2 regions of the Shewanella sp. 10N.286.52.E4 genome follow, and region 1 is predicted to be linked to the other one. Evidence: predicted binding sites of a transcription regulator. Region 1 holds the regulator's gene; the other holds the start of a gene.
The links. The regulator sigma-54, encoded in region 1, starts transcription at its own class of promoters, with help from an activator protein. The targets are predictions, from matches to a motif close to GTTGGCACGNNNNTNGNNT.
Positions count from the first base shown of each region.

Region 1 (3,426 bases):
GCCAAATGGTGCAGGTAAAACCACCACCTTTTATATGGTCGTTGGCTTAGTTAAAAGTGATAAAGGCCGCATATTAATTGATTCAGATGATCTCACGGCAGATCCAATGCACCTGCGTGCACGCAAAGGCATTGGTTATTTACCGCAAGAAGCCAGCATTTTTCGCAAGTTAACCGTACACGATAATATTATGGCGGTGTTGCAAACCCGCAAAAGTTTAACGACTGAGCAGCGCATCGAAGAGTTAGAGCACTTATTAGAAGAGTTTAATATTACTCACATTCGCGATAGCCAAGGTATGGCATTATCGGGTGGTGAACGTCGACGTGTTGAAATCGCACGCGCATTAGCGGCAAACCCTAAGTTCATTCTGCTAGATGAGCCCTTTGCTGGTGTCGACCCTATCTCTGTGATAGATATCAAGAAAATTATTCAACAACTAAAAAATCGTGGACTTGGAGTACTCATTACCGACCATAATGTTCGTGAAACGCTTGATGTATGTGAGCGCGCGTATATTGTTAGCCACGGTGATTTAATTGCAGAAGGCACGCCTGCTGAAATCTTAGACAATCAGCAAGTCAGGTCAGTATACTTAGGTGAGCAATTCAAGCTATAGTTAGCATTCTTTAGTGCACAATATGGCATGTCGCGACCAGTATCAGTCCCACTTTTTAGTGCAATGTTCTAGACTGAACTTAAGCCAAGGTTCAGCTTAAGCCTAGAAGCAGTTTAAAAAGGTGCTAGACCCACACAATTGTTAGTCGCGATGATGAAACTCAATTAGGGATAAGCGGTAAATGAAAGCCTCACTCCAACTCAAAATGGGTCAACACCTGACTATGACCCCACAGTTGCAACAAGCCATTCGCTTATTGCAACTTTCCTCATTGGAGCTACAGCAAGAAATTCAACAAGCACTTGACTCAAATCCACTCCTTGAGCTCGAAGATGAGTTTGCTAAAGCAAAAGAACCTGTAAAAGAAAACGCCCAGCAAACCGATACTGATTTTAGTGATAACAGCCAAGTGACTGTTGAAAAAGACACCTCAACCGTAGACACCACTGAATCGTTAACCAAAGAATCCATGCCAGACGAATTACCAATGGATACCACATGGGATGAAGTTTACACAGCATCACCAAGTTCAGGTTCTGGCGCAGTGGCTCGTGATGACGATATGCCTTTTCAGGGTGAAACCACAGAAGGCTTATATGAGCATTTAGAGTGGCAAAAAAATCTCACCCCTTTTTCTGAAAACGATCTGGTAATTGCTACGGCGATTATCGATGCCGTTGATGAACGTGGTTACTTAACCCAAACAACTGAAGACATATTGCAAGCTTTAGGCCTAGAAGATATTGAACTCGATGAAGTTGAAGCTGTACTCAAACGAGTACAGCATTTTGATCCTGTAGGCGTTGCAGCAAGAGATTTAAGCGAATGCTTGATGATTCAGCTGGGCCAATACCCTAGTGAAATACCTTGTATCGATAACGTTAAGCTACTGATTGCAGAACACCTAGACTTAATTGCAGGCCGCGACTTTAGATTATTAATGCGTAAAACCAAGCTTAAAGAAGATGATTTACGCGAAGCGATTCAATTTATTCAAACGCTTAACCCACGTCCAGGGTTACAGATCACTCCTATTAAAGATGAATATGTCATTCCAGATGTGACAGTGTTTAAAAAGAGTGGCCGTTGGGTCGTTGAGTTAAATCCAGATAACATGCCAAAAATTGGTGTGAATCAGCAATATGCAGCAATGGCAAAAGGCTCAGCAAACCAATCAGACAGCCAATTTATCCGTGGTCATTTGCAAGAAGCAAAATGGTTTATCAAAAGTATTGAAAGCCGCAATGAAACCTTATTAAAAGTGGCTAATTGTATTGTGCAATTTCAACAAGGCTTTTTTGAGTTTGGCGAAGAAGCAATGAAGCCAATGGTACTTAATGACATTGCTGAAGCCGTTGAAATGCATGAATCAACCATTTCGCGTGTCACGACACAAAAGTATATGCACACCCCTAGGGGACTTTTTGAACTAAAATATTTCTTTTCAAGCCATGTGAGTACTGATGATGGCGGAGAGTGTTCTTCTACTGCAATTCGCGCATTTATTAAAAAGCTTGTTGCGGCAGAAAACCAGCAAAAGCCACTTAGCGATAGTAAAATGGCGACGCTATTGGCAGAACAAGGGATCAATGTTGCTCGGCGTACGATCGCCAAATATCGTGAAGCAATGCTCATCCCTCCCTCAAACCAACGCAAAAGCCTATAAGCCTTTGTTATTGGAGGATGATATATGCAAATTAACCTGACTGGGCACCATGTGGAAATTACTCAATCTTTACGTGAGTATGTACAAACTAAGTTTTCAAAGCTTGAACGACACTTCGAACAGATCAATAATGTTCACGTTGTGCTCAATGTTCAAAAGCTGCAACAAATTGCAGAGGCAAAATTACACCTCAAAGGAGGTGAAGTTTTTGCGGTATCACAGAACGCTGATATGTATGTTGCAATTGACGCCCTGATCGACAAATTAGATCGTCAGGTAATTAAACACAAAGAGAAGTTAATTAAACACTAACGATGGAACTTCGCACCATTCTGCAGCCGGCGTGCACTACCTGCGCCACGCCGGGCAGTAAGAAAAAAGTACTGGAACTTATCAGCGATTTAATGGCTGCCCAGTACCCAACCCTATCTTCACAGGCTATTTTTGAAAGTTTAATAGCCCGTGAAAAAATGGGTAGTACAGGTATAGGAAATGGCATTGCGATTCCTCATGGTCGATTAACTGATATCGAAGAACCGATAGCAATTTTGATCAAGTGTGAAGAAGGCATTGAGTTTGATGCTATCGACAAGAAACCCGTGGATATATTATTTGCGCTGTTAGTTCCTTCTGATCAATGCCAACAGCATTTAAGTACGCTGTCGAGTATGGCTGAAAAACTGAGCGATAAATTAATCCTTAAGCGACTTCGAAAGAGTCATGACGCTACAGAACTTTATCAGGTTATAACTGCATGAAACTTGTCATCGTATCAGGACGATCAGGCTCAGGTAAATCAGTAGCACTAAGGGTATTAGAAGATTTAGGTTATTACTGTGTTGATAACCTACCTTTACCACTTATTGGTAGTTTACTTGAACAGCTCAAAGGCAATAACGACCTTGTCGCGATTAGCGTCGACGTTCGTAATATTGAAGAGCAAGGCAAAGTGCTAGAAGAGCAGATAGCCTTACTTTCTGACGATACGACCATCATTAGTCTATTTTTAAATTCTAATGATCAAGTGCTGTTAAAGCGCTACAGTGAAACCCGCCGTTTACACCCTCTGTCAAAAAACCAAATTTCACTGCAAGAAGCGATTCAATTAGAAGGCCGTTTACTCGAGCCTATCGCTAAAATG
Region 1 is NZ_JBFRJJ010000007.1:135,218-138,643, forward strand. Features, by position in the region: gene lptB (LPS export ABC transporter ATP-binding protein) at 1-619, shown strand, start outside; gene AB4153_RS04505 (RNA polymerase factor sigma-54) at 801-2,285, shown strand; gene hpf (ribosome hibernation promoting factor) at 2,310-2,597, shown strand; gene ptsN (PTS IIA-like nitrogen regulatory protein PtsN) at 2,600-3,043, shown strand; gene rapZ (RNase adapter RapZ) at 3,040-3,426, shown strand, end outside.

Region 2 (3,426 bases), on a different contig from region 1:
TCAAGTTTGTCAATTTCCATTTTACGCACAATACCCCACCAAAATATAAATAACGATAAATACAAAACCTAAACTGACTTACTTCCTCATCAGCCTTATTTGAGTGTTACTTTGCCTGATACTTGCGATGTTACTTTGCCTGATACTTGCGATGATACCTGGCTAACATGCTTGGATTACCTAACACGCCACCTTGATGCAAATACATTAGCGGCGCAGTGTTATCTATATTATCCACGGTACTTGATTGCGTTAAAAAATGTTCAAGCATAATAAAACCCACTGGATCGTATAGCAGCTCAAATTCAATGCCACTTGCACACACGCGCTGCCACATCTCATAACACTCACGTTTTAACTTTCCAAAGTGATATTTATTGCCATTAGAGATAATACGTGGGTGATGAAGCGCATTTTCGCTTAACTGATTGAACTGCAACCTTAGGTAATCATCACCACCAACGCAGCTGCAAGTCAGTACATTCACTTCTGGTAAATCTTCATGCTCAAATCGCTTTATCTTAAAGAAGCGTTGTAAGAATAATGCTGTGGTGCCAGTGCCTGATGGTAAAAATAGGTTTAGGGTTGAATAGTGTTTTTCATGCATCCAGTCGAGAATTTGTTGACCTAGTTGTTCAAGGCCAATAGCGGCATACTCACAGCGACCGCCCTCTGGAATATACAATTCATTATCTAACGCTGATCTGGCAAGCTCTGTCACATAGCTATCAAGGCTTTCAGTGACATGCTCAGGCTTTTCGATGATATTGGCACCATTATCAAGTGCCGCCAAATAATTACCTTGTGGGTTTTGCTGTAAGTAATTGGCGATATGGTCAACATAATAATCCAACTCCCAGCCGCGCATTTTTGCCAACACAGCAAGCGAATGCAAAGAGTTGGCTTGCGCAGAACCATAACCCACCAGCTTAGTGATTTCAGGACATTCTTTTTCAAGAAAATACTGAAACTTGCGGGCTTTGTTGCCACTAAAGTCTGGATGGATCAGGTCGTCACGTTTAACAAATATTTCTCGCTGCGCAAATGTCATGGTCTCGACGGGCGTGGGCGCAAACATAATGATTCACTTATTCAATGATTAAAAACCTTAATGACTATTTTACCTAAAAATTAGTGAGAACCGCTATCTCGAACTTATTCTAGAACGTATTCAATAACATTCCATGAGCCTTGTTGGATATATTTGTTTGATAAGGTTAAGCTGCATAAATGAATAAAATCGATATAAAACAAAAAGTAAGATAACTCCTACTTTAAAATATAAGCAATGAAAAATTATTGGCACATTTCTAGCTATCTAAACATAAGACTTAAAAAAGACTTAAAAATTTTATTCATTCGAAACTAAGGGATTATCAATGTCAGTGTTGAGATTAATATTTAATATTGCGTGGTTCATCATGGGCGGGTTTGTAATGGGACTTGCGTGGTGGTTAGCAGGGCTATTATGTTTTATCAGTATTGTTGGTATTCCTTTTGGACGTGCTTGCTTTGTGATTGGCGAAATGGCTTTTTGGCCTTTTGGACAAGAAAATGTCAATCGCAAACATTTATCAGGAATTGAAGACTTTGGTACGGGCCCATTAGGTATGGTCGGTAATGTTATTTGGTTCTTATTCTGTGGTATTTGGTTAGCTATTGGTCACCTTACCCATGCACTGGCTTGTTTTGTGACTATCATCGGTATTCCGTTTGCGATACAACATGTCAAATTAGCACTATTAAGCCTCACGCCTATCGGCCAAACAATTGTAGCTAAAGAGAGTTACTAATCTAGCTAAAACAAGTGACTAATCTAGCTAAAAAGAGTGACTAACTGAAATAACACAATGCGGATAGCATCAAGCGTATAGATAGGGCCTGTTGATCTTTCGAGGTTGTTTTTGCAGCGAATTGCTGATCATTTGTACAAGGCAGAGACTTTGTGGTGTAGTTCTTCATAAAAAGCTTATTCTACATAAAAAGTCGATAACGCAGTAAAAATGCTCAACAGGCCCTAGACACTTACCAAAAAGGAACTCAATTGAGTTCCTTTTTGCTATCCACTTTTATAACTGATATTAATAATAGGAATCGCAATATTAAGACCTTTACTCAAGGGACAATATGTAATCAAACTCTTGCTGAGTCACAGGTTGTACACTAAGTCTTGCTCCCTTGCTGACTAATAGCATTTTAGCCAGATTAGGATCTGCTTTTAATTCAGCCAGCGTAATGATGCGTTTAAATTTTGATTTATAGGTTAAATCTACTGCTACCCAGCGTGGATTATCAATGGAAGATTTAGCATCAAAGTAGGCTGAAGTTTGATCAAAAGCACTTTGGTCAATATAAGGCTCTGATGATACTGTTGCTAAACCCACTATGCCTGGCACTTTACAGCTTGAATGATAAAAAAAGACTGTATCGCCAAGCTTTACTTTATCCCGTAAAAAATTACGGGCTTGATAGTTTCTGATCCCATCCCAAGTTTCTGTTTTATTTTTGCATTGCTGTAAATCATCAATACTGAACTCATCAGGTTCAGATTTCATTAACCAATAAGCCATATCTCGTTCCTATTTTTCTAGCTTTCATCAAACAAAGCGAATTCTTCTAAAATTAAATCTGTGAATAACTGCCCTGCTCGGCCTAATGGTCGCTCAAGTGTCGACACTAACTGCGGGGTGAAACGAAAACGATGACCACCAACAAAATCAACAATCGCTAGCTGAGTGCTGTCGAGCTCTTCAGCAATTAAATATTCTGGCATCCAACCGAAGCCTAATCCTTTTAGTAAGGCATTTTTTTTCATGATAAAGCCTGATAAATAAAACACTTTATCACCACCAAATTGTAACTCATCACGCTGTTTTGTCGGTGCAGAATCTTCGATGGTCAGTTCAACATGTTGCTGCAATTCAGATAAACTCACCGATGACATGGTGGCTAAAGGATGCTGCGCTGAACACACTAAAATACTGGTCACTGTGGGTAATTGTTTTGCAGAGAAATATGGCGCAGCAACATAATCTTTGACCAACATTAAATCAGCTTTATCACGCTCAAATCGATGTTGTACCCCGCCTAAGAATTCCATATTCAGCTGCACTTTAGTAGGAACATTATTCTCAGACATACGCTTAAGCGCCGTCATGATGGGCTCCATCGGTAAAGCGCCATCAATAACCAACTCAAGCTTTGGCTCCCAGCCTTCACTAAATCGGCTGGCCAAATGTTCAATATTCGATAAATGCTGCAGTAATCGCTGTCCTTCAGCCAAAATGACTTTGCCTTCAGGGGTTAACTCAGCACGGTATTGATCTCGATTAAATAATTGCACTCCTAAATGCTGCTCAAGCTTTTTAACTTGATAGCTTACCGCTGACTGCGCTTTGTGTAATCGCTCTGACGCTTTAGAAAAAC
Region 2 is NZ_JBFRJJ010000006.1:121,192-124,617, reverse strand. Features, by position in the region: gene AB4153_RS03550 (1-aminocyclopropane-1-carboxylate deaminase/D-cysteine desulfhydrase) at 131-1,078, opposite strand; gene AB4153_RS03545 (YccF domain-containing protein) at 1,380-1,793, shown strand; gene AB4153_RS03540 (EVE domain-containing protein) at 2,112-2,570, opposite strand; gene AB4153_RS03535 (LysR family transcriptional regulator) at 2,588-3,426, opposite strand, start outside.
Region 2: a site for sigma-54 is predicted at 1,299-1,317, ahead of AB4153_RS03545 (YccF domain-containing protein). Genes of this name have one in related genera too.